DNA from 2 places in the Peribacillus sp. QJM3NY_7 genome. Region 1 is predicted to be linked to the other one. Evidence: a T-box and tRNA genes for the amino acid it is inferred to sense, from the RefSeq annotation. Region 1 holds a T-box; the other holds one or more tRNA genes.
What was found. A T-box is a leader RNA that pairs with one kind of tRNA and senses whether it is charged. The one in region 1 lies ahead of leuS (leucine--tRNA ligase), so its partner is inferred to be a tRNA-Leu.
Positions count from the first base shown of each region.

Region 2: it encodes a tRNA-Leu, which carries the amino acid that the T-box ahead of leuS (leucine--tRNA ligase) is inferred to sense. The anticodon was not compared.

Region 1 covers NZ_CM149663.1:4,900,399-4,908,173, reverse strand. Annotated here, with positions in the region: gene AC0VX1_RS23630 (alpha/beta hydrolase) at 1-29, shown strand, start outside; gene AC0VX1_RS23625 (hypothetical protein) at 93-488, opposite strand; gene mnmM (tRNA 5-(aminomethyl)-2-thiouridylate-methyltransferase MnmM) at 836-1,408, opposite strand; gene mnmL (tRNA modification radical SAM protein MnmL/YtqA) at 1,405-2,364, opposite strand; gene AC0VX1_RS23610 (SMI1/KNR4 family protein) at 2,533-3,039, shown strand; gene AC0VX1_RS23605 (DUF2524 family protein) at 3,136-3,399, shown strand; T-box leader at 3,553-3,783, shown strand; gene leuS (leucine--tRNA ligase) at 3,837-6,251, shown strand; gene AC0VX1_RS23595 (Ig-like domain-containing protein) at 6,589-7,775, shown strand, end outside.
Region 2 covers NZ_CM149663.1:288,131-295,905, forward strand. Annotated here, with positions in the region: gene sigB (RNA polymerase sigma factor SigB) at 1-420, shown strand, start outside; gene AC0VX1_RS01515 (PP2C family serine/threonine-protein phosphatase) at 417-1,028, shown strand; gene AC0VX1_RS01520 (Tex family protein) at 1,121-3,304, shown strand; gene cmpA (cortex morphogenetic protein CmpA) at 3,379-3,498, opposite strand; gene AC0VX1_RS01530 (SprT family protein) at 3,582-4,061, shown strand; tRNA gene AC0VX1_RS01535 (tRNA-Asn) at 4,194-4,268, shown strand; tRNA gene AC0VX1_RS01540 (tRNA-Ser) at 4,276-4,366, shown strand; tRNA gene AC0VX1_RS01545 (tRNA-Glu) at 4,387-4,458, shown strand; tRNA gene AC0VX1_RS01550 (tRNA-Asp) at 4,483-4,558, shown strand; tRNA gene AC0VX1_RS01555 (tRNA-Gln) at 4,637-4,711, shown strand; tRNA gene AC0VX1_RS01560 (tRNA-Lys) at 4,722-4,797, shown strand; tRNA gene AC0VX1_RS01565 (tRNA-Leu) at 4,807-4,888, shown strand; tRNA gene AC0VX1_RS01570 (tRNA-Leu) at 4,948-5,033, shown strand; tRNA gene AC0VX1_RS01575 (tRNA-Arg) at 5,052-5,128, shown strand; tRNA gene AC0VX1_RS01580 (tRNA-Pro) at 5,136-5,212, shown strand; tRNA gene AC0VX1_RS01585 (tRNA-Gly) at 5,246-5,319, shown strand; rRNA gene AC0VX1_RS01590 (16S ribosomal RNA) at 5,415-6,965, shown strand; rRNA gene AC0VX1_RS01595 (23S ribosomal RNA) at 7,142-7,775, shown strand, end outside.

The DNA of each region.
Region 1 (7,775 bases):
GTTTAAAGATATTAGGGTATGTCGTTTGATTCCGTACATACTTCAGGATAAATGAAAAACTGCCGAAGTTAGCCTTCGGCAGTTTTTTTGGATCAGCCTGCGTTTTTAAGCAATTCGTTCGACTTGATGACCGGTGCCCAGAAAGTAACCGGGTACATAAATTGGTTCAAATGAGGAAGTTCCTTTTTGTTGGATAATGCAGTGGATAGGAGATAAATGGATTTGAAGGTCAAGTCATTGGCGAATAGGTCTAAAAGCGTCGCTTTCATATTCATGATCGCTTCATGGTTTTGGGTGGAAATCATTAAATCGAGCTGTGGCAGGAACTTATCAAAATGATGGTCAAATTGTTTGAGGCCCTCCATGGTTTTTTGTTCTTCTGTCAACGAGTTGAGCGAGCTGACAAAATCCCCGTATTGCTCGCTTGAATCCCTTTTGATTTTTTCAGTCAATATATCCGTCAGTAATGAAGTAGGCAAATGTTCCATTTTCTGCACCCTCTTATCTATTTTCTATCATTATAATCATTAAAGACGAAAAATTCAAAAAGTTAAGATTGGTAATTCTGCTGCCTGCGAGTTCGGATTGAAAAAACACAATTCTTATAGAACGGTGTTCAGACTGTAGATGTTTGTCTACAGTTTTTATGAGGGTTTGTAAAATCACGAGCGTTTTCCACTCTAGGCACTCGCTTTCCGCGGGCGGTCCAGCGCCTGCGGGGTCTCCCCTGGACGCGTTTCGTGTGGAGTCTTGCACACTCGCTCTAATCAAAAATTAGATAAAACCGCTTTTGTCTACAAATGAACACCGTTCGAATAGAACGGTGCCAGATTTATCATCTCTTTTCAATCGCGACAATGAATGGCGGATTGTTTGCTTGGTTGATGAACCCGTATCTCAGGATATGGGCTTTCTGTTGAGGGAAGTTCTCTACATAATCCATCAATGCATCCCGTTCTGCCGATCCCCCTGGATGACCATGGTATATGACGAGGATGATGATGCCTTCAGGCGCCAGCAGTTCGAACAGCTGTTCAATGGCTGATATCGTCGTCTCGGCTTGGGTGATGATTGATTTGTCTCCGCCAGGTAGGTAGCCCAGGTTGAAGATGGCGCCTGTGACCTTTCCGGAATGTTCTTTCCTGATATATTTGCTTAAATGTTCATGCCCATCGTGAATGAGGGTGCAGTGCTCTTGTAAATTCTCGGCGTTCAGTTTTGCCATTGTGGTTTCGATCGCTTCTTTTTGAATATCAAAACTATAGACATGTCCGTCTTTACCTGTAAGTCCTGCAAGAAAGACGGTATCAAAGCCGTTGCCCATCGTGCCATCTATGGTTATATCCCCGGGGCGGACCGCTTTTTCCAGCAGAATCCTGGCGAAAGGCAAAATTCGATCTAGCTTCATGATTGTACCTCCATGTGATGATTTTTCCCCTGCCAGCTGTTGCGGCGTTTCAGTTCGGCGTCAATGGCATTCAGGACATCCCATTTATTGACGCTCCACATTGGACCGATCATCAAATCGATCGGACCATCACCAGTAATGCGGTGAACGATCATTTCTGGAGGGATTATTTCCAGCTGGTCACATACAAGGCTGACATAATCGTCACGGTCAAGAAACTCGAGCAGGCCTTTTTCGTATTGTTTGACCATCGGTGTCCCTTTTAATAGATGAAGTAAATGGATCTTTATCCCCTGCACATCGAGTTTGGCGACTTCACGGGCTGTTTCCATCATCATGCCGTAATCTTCCTGAGGCAGGCCATTGATGATATGGGAGCAGACACGGATGCCGTGCTTGCGCAGTTTATCGACGCCTTCTTTGTAGCAATCGAAGTCATGGGCGCGGTTGATCATCGTTGCGGTCTTTTCATGGACCGTCTGGAGACCCAGCTCGACCCAAAGGTAAGTGCGTTCGTTCAATTCCGCTAAATACTCGACTACATCATCTGGAAGGCAATCCGGGCGTGTCGCGATGGAGAGTCCGACGACACCTTCCTGGGTCAATACACTTTCATATTTCTCGCGAAGCTCTGCCACGGGTGCATGCGTATTCGTGAATGCTTGGAAATAGGCCATATATTTTCCATCTTTCCATTTGTGGTGCATCCGTTCGCTGATTTTTTTAAACTGGACGTCCAAGGGTTCAACCCTGCTGCCAGCGAAGTCACCAGAGCCTGAGGCACTGCAGAAGGTACAGCCGCCATGTGCGACGGTGCCATCACGGTTCGGACAATCAAAACCGCCATCCAGGGCAACTTTAAAGACCTTATGTCCAAAATGTTCTCTCAGGTGGTAATTCCATGTATGATATCGTTTGTTGTCCGTTGCATATATAAACGGGTTTGCTTGATTCAAATCAGCAACCTCCTAAATAAAATAAAGCGCAACATATATTATACAACATTCTCGCAGCTAGGTCTTTTTTTGAAAAATAAGCGTATACTGTATACTTGAAGGCTAAATATTTTGCCGCTATTTCCAGTTTATCTTTGAATGACTATATCCAATCGGGAGCTGATGGACATGACCGGTCAAGTTGAAGAAGCGATCAAACAAATGAAAAAGAAATTAGCCGAAAATAATCAGGTGATCGAAGTAAATGAAGATGGATTCACATACAAAGCCACTTGCACCTTCAATTCACCTGCTTCGGATGAGCAAATTCATTCCTTTGAAAAGAAAACCGGACTGCTTCTGCCTGAGGATTATAAGGAGTTTTTAAAAATAACCAATGGATGCCGTCTGTTCGATAATGTGGAATCAGGCGGGGAAAACGATTTATACAGCTTGGATGATATTATTAATTACACATATGAAAATTCCTACGAGGGATGCTATAAAGTGGCCTGCATTTATCAAGATAATATTGTGATCGATGGGGAAGCCGTCGCCAAAGGCGATAAGGAGTATTTAATGGTAAAAGGCCATATCGATGATTTTGAAGAAGGCGAGAAGCTCCATATGGGCTTTGCCGAATGGATCGAACAGTTCATTTCCCATCAAGGTGAGAAGTTTTGGGATAAAGGTTGATTGCTCAAAAAAAAATGATAATCCTCCCGTTATTTGCTCAAACTAGAAAAGATGATTCCGAATCATCCAAATGAGACGCGAAGGAGAGGGTTTGAAATGGCAACCAGACAATCCGTCGATCATTTTTTAGAGCAATGTGAAGGGGCTCTCCATTTTGCAGAGTTTGAATTTAACGAGGCCTCACGGCAGGAGCATTATGATGATGAACAATTTCAAAATTCGCAAAGGTATATCGAAGAGGCTTTGACGGATATGGAACGATTGTATGCCAGTTCGAATGACCAGCAACGGGAAATGCTTTCGCGGATGAAGCAGCAGTTGAACGAATTGAGGAATGAAATGATTTTACTGCGACATTAAATGGAAGCAGGGGAGCTATGAATGAATAGCTCCCTTTTTTGCACGAATTTTCCTGATTTCGCATATATAATGAAAAACCTGTCGATAATGTTTATGTACGGCTATTGCAATTATCGGTGAAATTGACTAGAATGAAATAAAATCAATATTCTCATAAAGACTATGATGAGGAATAGTAGCGGTTTAAACCAGTAAAGAGAGTTGACGGGTGGTGCAAGTCAACCTGGGACGGTCGCGAACTCGCCTTGGAGTCCCGGGTGTGAATGAATAAGTAATGCCTGGCGTTTTAATCCATGTTACGGATGTTTTAAGCTGGGCGGATTTTAGCTATCGCCAATGTGGGTGGTACCGCGGGAAGATATACATAATCCTCTCGTCCCTATTTTGGGATGAGGGGTTTTTTATTGTTTTTTAAACGGAAATTAGGAGGAAATCATATGAGTTTTGACCATAGAAGCATAGAAACGAAATGGCAAAAGTATTGGGAAGGCAATAAGACATTCAAAACGGGTGAAGATAGCGGCAAACGCAAATTCTACGCGCTGGATATGTTCCCATATCCTTCAGGGGCCGGTCTTCATGTGGGGCACCCGGAAGGTTATACGGCAAGCAACATCCTGGCACGGATGAAACGGGCACAGGGGTATAATGTATTGCATCCGATCGGGTGGGACGCCTTTGGACTTCCGGCAGAGCAATATGCGATCGATACGGGAAATGATCCAGCTGAATTCACGGAGCACAACATCAACACGTTCCGCCGCCAAATCAAAGCCCTTGGTTTTTCTTATGACTGGGATCGTGAAATAAACACGACAGATCCCGACTATTACAAATGGACGCAATGGATTTTCTTGAAATTATATGAAAAGGGCCTTGCCTATATTGATGAAGTGGCCGTTAACTGGTGTCCTGCACTTGGCACGGTATTGGCGAATGAAGAAGTCATCGATGGGAAAAGTGAGCGTGGAGGCCATCCTGTTGAGCGCCGCCCAATGAAACAGTGGATGCTTCGTATCACGGCGTATGCTGACCGTTTAATCGACGATCTGAATGATGTGGATTGGCCGGAAAACATCAAGGATATGCAGCGTAACTGGATTGGCCGTTCCGAGGGAGCGGAGGTTACATTCAATATCGATGGCTTTGATGAAACATTCACGGTGTTCACGACTCGTCCGGATACGTTATTCGGTGCAACATATGCCGTATTGGCACCTGAACATCCGTTTGTCGATAAAATTACGACAGCTGATCAAAGTGCGGTAGTTGAAGCCTATTTGGATGAAGTGAAACATAAAAGCGACTTGGAAAGAACAGACTTGGCAAAGGATAAATCAGGCGTGTTCACGGGGGCTTATGCGATTAACCCGGTAAATGGCGAAAAAATGCCGATCTGGATTGCCGATTATGTGTTGATCAGCTACGGAACAGGAGCAATCATGGCCGTTCCTGCCCATGATGAGCGAGATTATGAATTCGCAGTAAAGTTCGACTTGCCGATCAAGGAAGTCGTAGCTGGCGGAGACGTGACAAGTGAAGCATATACAGGCGATGGACTTCATGTGAATTCGGAATTCCTTGATGGGTTGAATAAGGAAGATGCCATTTCGACCATGATCAAATGGCTGGAAGAAAAAGAAATCGGCACGAAGAAAATAACATACCGCCTTCGCGACTGGTTATTCAGCCGTCAGCGTTACTGGGGTGAACCGATTCCAATCATCCATTGGGAAGACGGCACGATGTCTCCAGTGAAGGAAGAAGAACTTCCATTGATTTTACCGAAAACTACGGACATCAAGCCTTCGGGTACAGGCGAATCACCACTTGCGAACATATCGGAATGGGTGAATGTAACGGATGAAAACGGACGAAAAGGGCGCCGTGAGACGAATACGATGCCACAATGGGCAGGAAGCAGCTGGTACTTCCTTCGTTATATCGATCCGGATAACAAAGAAGCACTTGCCGATCCTGAAAAATTAAAAGAATGGATGCCGGTCGACATTTATATTGGCGGCGCCGAGCATGCGGTGCTTCACTTGCTTTACGCTCGTTTCTGGCATAAATTCCTGTACGATATCGGTGTCGTGCCAACGAAGGAACCGTTCCAGAACCTATTTAACCAAGGGATGATCCTTGGTGAGAATAATGAAAAAATGAGTAAATCCAAAGGGAACGTCGTGAACCCGGATGATATCGTGGAAAGCCATGGTGCCGATACACTTCGCATGTACGAAATGTTCATGGGGCCATTGGATGCTTCGATTGCCTGGTCCACAAACGGATTGGACGGTTCCCGCAGATTCCTTGACCGTATCTGGCGTTTATTAGTCAACGATGACGGGACGATCACAGATAAGATGACAGAGACGGATGACACGGGCAAGCTCGAAAAAGTCTATCATCAAACGGTTAAAAAAGTGACCGAGAACTACGAGGAATTGAAATTCAATACGGCGATTTCACAATTGATGGTATTCATTAATGATGCTTATAAAGCGGATTCGCTTCCTAAGGTGTATATCGAAGGCTTCGTAAAGCTGCTTGCACCAGTTGCACCGCATATCGCCGAGGAGCTTTGGTCTAAACTGGGCCATTCCGAGAGCATCACCTACGGAACATGGCCGGCTTTCGACGAAGCGAAGTTAGTGGATAACGAAGTCGAAATCGTCATCCAAATCAACGGAAAAGTCAAAGCGAAATTAATGGTGCCGACTGACACTACGAGAGAAAAACTGGAAGAAATCGCGATGGGTGATGATTCCATCAAAGAACAAATCGATGGGAAAACCATTCGTAAAGTGATTGCCGTACCAGGCAAATTAGTCAATATCGTCGCAAACTAAATAAAAATGATTGGAAGCTGTCCCGCATATGTTTACTGCGGGGACAGCTTTTTTTTCGTGGCATTGGCTGATTTTAGGAAAAAGGTCATGTTAGGATACTCACCGATTTAACTCTATTAGCGATCAATCTGCCAAATGGACATCTACTATCGTCATGAGAGGAAATCGGAACGTAAATAACTTGCCTAATTGGTTCATGCGAATCATTTTTCAGCTCTTTGGCCAAGGAAATCAAGCATTTGACATAAAAAAGGGAAAAAATTGGTTGATAAAATTTTACAGTGTGATAGTTTGGTATAGTACTATATTTTTTTAACCAATTATTGGAGGGAAAACCGTGAAATTTAAGAATGTGAGTCGAATTACGGCGTTTGCACTAATTTTTGCACTGATTTTCAGCTTGATGGTTCCACTGAATTCTCAAGCAGCAGCTGCAGCACCCATTGAAAATGTAAAAACGATTAAAAATGGGGACACTCTGGACGGAAAGTTTGAAAAACCGGATGTTCAATGGTACCAAATCAGTCCCACAACAGAAGAAGTACAAAAGTTCTCCCATATTGAGTTCGAAGTCAATTCGGACAAAATCTTGAATATCTCCGTATATCAAGATAAAGAAAAAGCAGAAAAAGATGAGAGCAATTATATTGTCTCTGCTTATCCTGATGAAAAAGCTGTAGTCGATTTCCCATATGCATGGGAAGGCACATATTATGTTAAAGTTGAATATTTCGGCGATACGGATGATGAGGGAAATCCCATTCCGGATGCGGAAAATGTAGCTGAATACTCCATCAATGCGCATTCAGTAACATTGCCGCCATCTGCCGGGGACGAAGGGGAGGAGCTTGAATCTTGCCCGGTTGAAGTGAGTGTAAACGATAAGAAAACGGGAGAATCCATGTTAAAAACACTCCGCGTGTTTAGAGATGAAGTTCTTACGAAGTCGTCTGAGGGACGTACCCTTTCCTCTTTATACTATAAAGCTTCGCCATTCCTGGCCCTTCACCTGGCTGGTAATAAAACGGCAAGGGAAGCCGTTTATAATCACTTAGTCGAGATTAAGCCGCTTATTGAGGATCTTAATGAAAATGGAGCAAGCAGTACGGCAGTCATTAGCAATAAGCAGCAAGAAGCGATCAAGGCCTTATTCAAAAAGTCGGCAGACGTTGCTCCGGCCGGATTGAAAAAGGATATGGACGCCATTGCAAAGAAAATCAATCTTGATAAGCTTGCAGGTGAGAGGATCGTCGATATCGCAAGCAAAGCGGGAGTCGAACTTCCTGCTTCGAAAAATGTAAAGAACAAATATATCGTCAAACTTAAACCTGGGAAGTCATTAAGCGCTGTCCAATCCAAGATAAGCGGAAAAGGATATGGAACATTATCGGCACCTAAGCAACAAGAGGTTCTGTATGATGATATGTATGTCGTCGAGTTAAAGAACCAAGCTAAAATGAGCACAGCAGCTCTATCCGGTATCGAAAAACTTCCAGAAGTGGAATATATCGAAGCGGTAAAAAC
Region 2 (7,775 bases), 930 kb from region 1:
GAGTTAACGACAACTCTGCACCGTTCACCAAGAATAGATGAAATAGCCGATAGTATTGGCGTGACCGAGGAAGAAGTTTTAGAGGCGATGGAAATGGGAAAAAGCTATCAAGCTTTATCCGTGGATCATTCTATTGAGGCGGATTCTGATGGCGGAACTGTCACATTGCTTGATATATTCGGAAATGTCGATGAAGGTTTTGAAAAGGTCAATCAGCGTCTTGTGCTTGAAAAGGTGCTTCATGTGCTGAGTGACCGTGAAAAGATGATCATTCAACATACTTATTTAGAGAATTTAAGCCAGAAAGAAGCTGGCGATAAGCTTGGGATTTCCCAAATGCATGTGTCAAGGCTCCAACGCCGCGCGATCAAGAAACTTCAAGAAGCCATTAATGCTGAAAACTCGGAGTTAATTCAGTGATCAAAGATATTCTAAGGGGAGAAAAAATAGAAGTCCTTGTCTCACAATCGTCTAAAAACGGGATGGTTTACTGTGGTGATGATTACTTTTTTCTTCATACGGATGAATACTTTGTATGTGTCCTGGCAGATGGGCTAGGCAGCGGGAAAAATGCATACGATTCCTCCCATGCCGTCATCGAGGAAGTTAAACGTAATCATGAGTTGGATGTGGAAGCACTAATGGCAGTGTGCAATCAAGTTTTAGTCGATAAACGGGGGGCAGCCGTTTCCATTTTGAAAATCTTTTATGATAAGAATGAATTTGTATACAGTTCAGTGGGTAACATCCGCTTTTTCCTGTATAATCCAAACGACGATAAACTCGTTTACCCTCTACCTGTTACAGGGTATTTATCCGGCAGGAAACAAAAATACAGGACGCAAAGATACAAATATGAACCAAATGCTAAATTCATTCTTCATTCCGATGGTTTGGAACTTAAGGGAGCTAAGTCTTTTTTAAAAAGGCTGGTCCCTATCGATAAGAACGCCCAATGCATATTAAAAAGCAGTCCATTAACTGCAGATGATACAACTTTCATTTTAGGAAGCTTACTTTCGCCATAATTCGGAAGTGAGCTTTTTTGTATGGAATTCGCAACTTCATCGCTCATTTGCTAGACTATATATATTAGAGCAAAAGGTTGGAGGTAAACAAAATGATCGTTGTAGAAGATACATTAAAAGAATTGATAAAACAAATATCCAATGAGCTGACTTTGAAAAATCATCAAGTTCAAAATGTCATACAGATGCTGCAAGAGGGGAATACTGTCCCTTTTATTGCACGGTACAGAAAAGAAATGACGGGTTCACTTGATGAAGTGCAGATTCGTTCCATTATGGAAAGATGGAACTATCTAGAAAACCTTGGCCAGAGGAAAGCGGAAGTTACTCGTTCAATTGGTGAACAGGGGAAATTGACGGAAGAATTAACAAAACAAATCGAAAAGGCAACAAAACTGCAGGAAGTCGAGGATTTATATAGGCCATTCAAACAAAAAAGGAGAACGAAAGCGACAGTTGCTAAAGAAAAGGGGCTTGAACCACTGGCCAATTGGCTTTTGGAATGTCAAATGCATCCTCGAGTCAGCGAAAAAGCAGCCGAATTCATATCGGCAGAAAAAGAAGTTCCTTCTATTGAAGAGGCTATTGCAGGTGCGCAGGATATCATAGCTGAACATATTTCCGATGATGCAGAATTAAGGAAGTGGATAAGGGCCGAAATTTTCAAAGCTGGAAAAGTGATTTCAACTGTGAAAAATGAAGAGAAGGACGAGAAAAAAATCTTCGAAATGTACTATGAGTATGAGGAGCCGGTTCAAAGAATCGTACCTCATCGGGTGTTGGCGCTGAATAGAGGTGAAAAGGAAGAGGTTTTGCGAATCTCCATTCAGCCCCGGACTGAAGTCATCGTTGGTCATCTGGAACGTAAAATCATTAAAAATAACAAATCTGAAGCCCAAGGTGTTCTTAAATCTGCGATAGAGGATGGACTTAAGCGTTTGATCATGCCTTCTGTAGAGCGGGAGATCAGAAAAGAGCTGACGGAAAAAGCGGAGGATCAAGCTATCCACATTTTCTCTGAAAACCTCCGGAACCTGCTCTTGCAGCCTCCGCTTAAAGGAAAAGTGGTCCTCGCCTTGGATCCGGCATATAGGACTGGCTGTAAGCTCGCTGTCATTGATGAAACCGGAAAGGTACTTGATATCAGTGTAATCTATCCGCATCCTCCTGCTGCGAAACTTCATGCTGCGCGTGAAAAAACGATCGATATACTTCAGCGGTTCTCGGTTGAGATCGTGGCGATCGGCAATGGAACGGCGTCACGTGAATCAGAGCAATTCATTGCAGATATTTTAAAAGAAGTGAAAGGGAACATTTCATATATCATTGTTAATGAAGCGGGAGCCAGTGTGTATTCAGCTTCGGATATAGCACGTGAAGAGTTTCCGGATCTTCAAGTTGAACAGAGAAGCGCAGTTTCGATAGGCAGAAGGCTTCAAGATCCCCTTGCTGAACTTGTTAAAATTGATCCGCAATCTGTGGGGGTAGGCCAGTATCAACATGATGTGTCTCAGAAAAAGTTAACGGAATCCCTCACCTTTGTAGTGGAAACAGCTGTTAACCAGGTGGGTGTTAATGTCAATACCGCTTCATCGTCTCTCTTACAATATGTAGCTGGTTTATCAAAATCGGTTGCCCAAAATATCGTGAAGAAAAGGGAAGTGGAAGGGAAGTTTTCAAGCAGGAAGGAATTAAAGAAGATTCCCCGGCTTGGTGCCAAAACATATGAACAATGTATAGGGTTCTTACGTATCATTAATGGAGAGGAACCTTTAGATCAAACCGCGATACATCCTGAGAACTACAGTGCCGTGAATAAATTATTGAAGAAAATGGGATTCACATCTGAGGATTTAGGCAGTGATGCACTGAATGAAGAGTTAGGTAAGCTAAATCCTGCTGATTTGGTCAATGAATTGGAAATTGGGGAAATTACGATCAAAGATATCATCGATGATTTGATGAAACCGGGAAGAGATCCTCGGGATGAGTTATCAAAACCGCTGCTTAAGCAGGATGTACTAAAAATGGAGGATCTGCAAACTGGGATGGAGTTACAAGGTACAGTGAGGAATGTTGTGGATTTTGGTGCGTTTGTGGACATCGGTGTTAAACAGGATGGACTGGTGCATATTTCTAAACTGAGCAACCGGTTTGTAAAGCACCCATTGGATGTAGTTGCCGTTGGGGATGTTGTCACAGTCTGGGTCGAACTAGTTGACTCCCAAAAGCAAAGGGTATCTTTAACGATGCTCGAGCCAAAGGATCAAAACTAGCCTAAGGTAAGCTCCTTCTATATTAGAAGGGGTTTTTTTGAAATGATGTATTTATTTTTGGAACAATGTCGAATCTATAATCTGAGACTTTCTTTCTTTTGATAAAAAAACCAACATTGATTCAACATCTTCACTTGATAATAATCCTTTTCATAAAAGGCTTTGCGGATTTGATTCTGGAACCAATTAGGCATAGCTTTTCCTCCCTTAGTTTCCTATTGTATTATTAGTCTATGTTATAATGGGTTGTCATGTTACCAAGGAAAGGGAGGGGGAAATGGATAATCGTCAATTGCAAAAACTAGTAGAAGAAATTTCGTTGAAAGACTTTAAAAAGGCCTTTAGACATCAAGCGAGTTTTAATCCGCGTCTCCGGACAACAGGAGGACGATACTTGCTCCGTTCACACAATATAGAAATAAATAAGAAGTATCTTGATGAACGCGGTGTGGAAGAAATGATTGGAATCATTAAGCATGAATTGTGCCATTACCATCTGCACATCGAGAAGAAGGGGTACCAGCATCGTGATGCGGACTTTAAGCATTTACTCAAAAAAGTGGGGGCACCGAGATTTTGCGAGCCGCTGCCATCTAACCAATTAAAGAAAAAGATGAATACAATTCAATATAAATGTGAAGACTGTCAGCAGGTATATATAAGAAAAAAACGAATCGACACTACCCGTTTCGTTTGTGGTAAATGTCGTGGAACACTGATTTACCAAGGGTTTAAGGAGAAAAAAACAAAAAAATAAAAAAACACAAAAGAACTCTTGACTTTAGGTTGCAACCTCTTTATAATCATAAGAGTCGACAAGATAACAACTTGTCCTTAACGAAAAACACTAAGGTCCTTGAGCGTGAAAAAGGAACCCAATTTTCATTATTCCGCAGTAGCTCAGTGGTAGAGCATTCGGCTGTTAACCGAACGGTCGTAGGTTCGAGTCCTACCTGCGGAGCCATTTTTTTGGGGAAGTACTCAAGAGGCTGAAGAGGCGCCCCTGCTAAGGGTGTAGGTCGCGTAAGCGGCGCGAGGGTTCAAATCCCTCCTTCTCCGCCAGTTACATATTTTTATATCAAGGCCCATTGGTCAAGCGGTTAAGACACCGCCCTTTCACGGCGGTAACACGGGTTCGAATCCCGTATGGGTCACTTTCTTATGCACAATCAAATACTGGTCCCGTGGTGTAGCGGTTAACATGCCTGCCTGTCACGCAGGAGATCGCGGGTTCGATTCCCGTCGGGACCGCCATTTTTTTAAAAAAACACTTGCCAAATAAATATTATCGTGATATAATATTATCCTGGCTGTTAATTAGCATTTAATTATTGGGCTATAGCCAAGCGGTAAGGCAACGGATTTTGATTCCGTCATGCGAAGGTTCGATCCCTTCTAGCCCAGCCATTTTTATTTAGAGCCATTAGCTCAGTTGGTAGAGCATCTGACTTTTAATCAGAGGGTCGAAGGTTCGAATCCTTCATGGCTCACCATTTATTTTCGCGGGTGTGGCGGAATTGGCAGACGCACCAGACTTAGGATCTGGCGCCGCAAGGCGTGGGGGTTCAAGTCCCTTCACCCGCACTGATATTTTTCTTCTTGACATCAAGTTGAAAAGGTGTTAAACTTACAAAGTCGCTTTCGCGGTCGTGGCGGAATGGCAGACGCGCTAGGTTGAGGGCCTAGTGGGGGAAACCCCGTGGAGGTTCGACTCCTCTCGGCCGCACCAATAACATCATAGAAATTAGCGCCCGTAGCTCAATTGGATAGAGCATCTGACTACGAATCAGAAGGTTGTAGGTTCGACTCCCGCCGGGCGCACCATATTTTACGGGAAGTAGCTCAGCTTGGTAGAGCACTTGGTTTGGGACCAAGGGGTCGCAGGTTCGAATCCTGTCTTCCCGACCATTCTTTCTTTCTGAAAATACTTTAAAATTAAATGCGGGTGTAGTTTAGTGGTAAAACCTCAGCCTTCCAAGCTGATGATGAGAGTTCGATTCTCTTCACCCGCTCCATTATTGCTCTTTGAAAACTGAACAAAACAAAGCGCCAACGTTAAATTTTAAGTGAGCACACACTATCAAAAAAGCAAATGAGCAAGTCAAACATTTCTTCGGAGAGTTTGATCCTGGCTCAGGACGAACGCTGGCGGCGTGCCTAATACATGCAAGTCGAGCGAATCGATGGGAGCTTGCTCCCTGAGATTAGCGGCGGACGGGTGAGTAACACGTGGGCAACCTGCCTATAAGACTGGGATAACTTCGGGAAACCGGAGCTAATACCGGATACGTTCTTTTCTCGCATGAGAGAAGATGGAAAGACGGTTTACGCTGTCACTTATAGATGGGCCCGCGGCGCATTAGCTAGTTGGTGAGGTAATGGCTCACCAAGGCGACGATGCGTAGCCGACCTGAGAGGGTGATCGGCCACACTGGGACTGAGACACGGCCCAGACTCCTACGGGAGGCAGCAGTAGGGAATCTTCCGCAATGGACGAAAGTCTGACGGAGCAACGCCGCGTGAACGAAGAAGGCCTTCGGGTCGTAAAGTTCTGTTGTTAGGGAAGAACAAGTACCAGAGTAACTGCTGGTACCTTGACGGTACCTAACCAGAAAGCCACGGCTAACTACGTGCCAGCAGCCGCGGTAATACGTAGGTGGCAAGCGTTGTCCGGAATTATTGGGCGTAAAGCGCGCGCAGGTGGTTCCTTAAGTCTGATGTGAAAGCCCACGGCTCAACCGTGGAGGGTCATTGGAAACTGGGGAACTTGAGTGCAGAAGAGGAAAGTGGAATTCCAAGTGTAGCGGTGAAATGCGTAGAGATTTGGAGGAACACCAGTGGCGAAGGCGACTTTCTGGTCTGTAACTGACACTGAGGCGCGAAAGCGTGGGGAGCAAACAGGATTAGATACCCTGGTAGTCCACGCCGTAAACGATGAGTGCTAAGTGTTAGAGGGTTTCCGCCCTTTAGTGCTGCAGCTAACGCATTAAGCACTCCGCCTGGGGAGTACGGCCGCAAGGCTGAAACTCAAAGGAATTGACGGGGGCCCGCACAAGCGGTGGAGCATGTGGTTTAATTCGAAGCAACGCGAAGAACCTTACCAGGTCTTGACATCCTCTGACAACCCTAGAGATAGGGCTTTCCCCTTCGGGGGACAGAGTGACAGGTGGTGCATGGTTGTCGTCAGCTCGTGTCGTGAGATGTTGGGTTAAGTCCCGCAACGAGCGCAACCCTTGATCTTAGTTGCCAGCATTCAGTTGGGCACTCTAAGGTGACTGCCGGTGACAAACCGGAGGAAGGTGGGGATGACGTCAAATCATCATGCCCCTTATGACCTGGGCTACACACGTGCTACAATGGATGGTACAAAGGGCTGCAAACCTGCGAAGGTAAGCGAATCCCATAAAGCCATTCTCAGTTCGGATTGCAGGCTGCAACTCGCCTGCATGAAGCCGGAATCGCTAGTAATCGCGGATCAGCATGCCGCGGTGAATACGTTCCCGGGCCTTGTACACACCGCCCGTCACACCACGAGAGTTTGTAACACCCGAAGTCGGTGAGGTAACCTTCATGGAGCCAGCCGCCTAAGGTGGGACAGATGATTGGGGTGAAGTCGTAACAAGGTAGCCGTATCGGAAGGTGCGGCTGGATCACCTCCTTTCTAAGGATAATTACGAGAGCGCTTTTGTTTTGTTCAGTTTTGAATGAGTAATTCATTCAAATAGGAAAGACGAACATCACGATGTGATGGATTCTTTCTGCTTTGTTCCTTGAAAACTAGATAATAGATAGAAGGCAATTAATTTTTTTCAAAGCATCTGTAAGATCTTTTTTAACGGTTAAGTTAGAAAGGGCGCACGGTGGATGCCTTGGCACTAGGAGCCGATGAAGGACGGGACTAACACCGATATGCTTCGGGGAGCTGTAAGTAAGCTTTGATCCGGAGATTTCCGAATGGGGAAACCCACTGTTCGTAATGGAACAGTATCTTTACCTGAATACATAGGGTACTGAAGGCAGACCCGGGGAACTGAAACATCTAAGTACCCGGAGGAAGAGAAAGCAAACGCGATTTCCTGAGTAGCGGCGAGCGAAACGGAATTAGCCCAAACCAAGAGGCTTGCCTCTTGGGGTTGTAGGACACTCAACATGGAGTTACAAAGGAACGGGGTAAATGAAGCGACCTGGAAAGGTCCGTCGAAGAAGGTAAAAACCCTGTAGTTGAAACTTCGTTCCCTCCTGAGTGGATCCTGAGTACGGCGGGACACGAGAAATCCCGTCGGAAGCAGGGAGGACCATCTCCCAAGGCTAAATACTCCCTAGTGACCGATAGTGAACCAGTACCGTGAGGGAAAGGTGAAAAGCACCCCGGAAGGGGAGTGAAATAGATCCTGAAACCGTGTGCCTACAAGTAGTCAAAGCCCGTTAATGGGTAATGGCGTGCCTTTTGTAGAATGAACCGGCGAGTTAC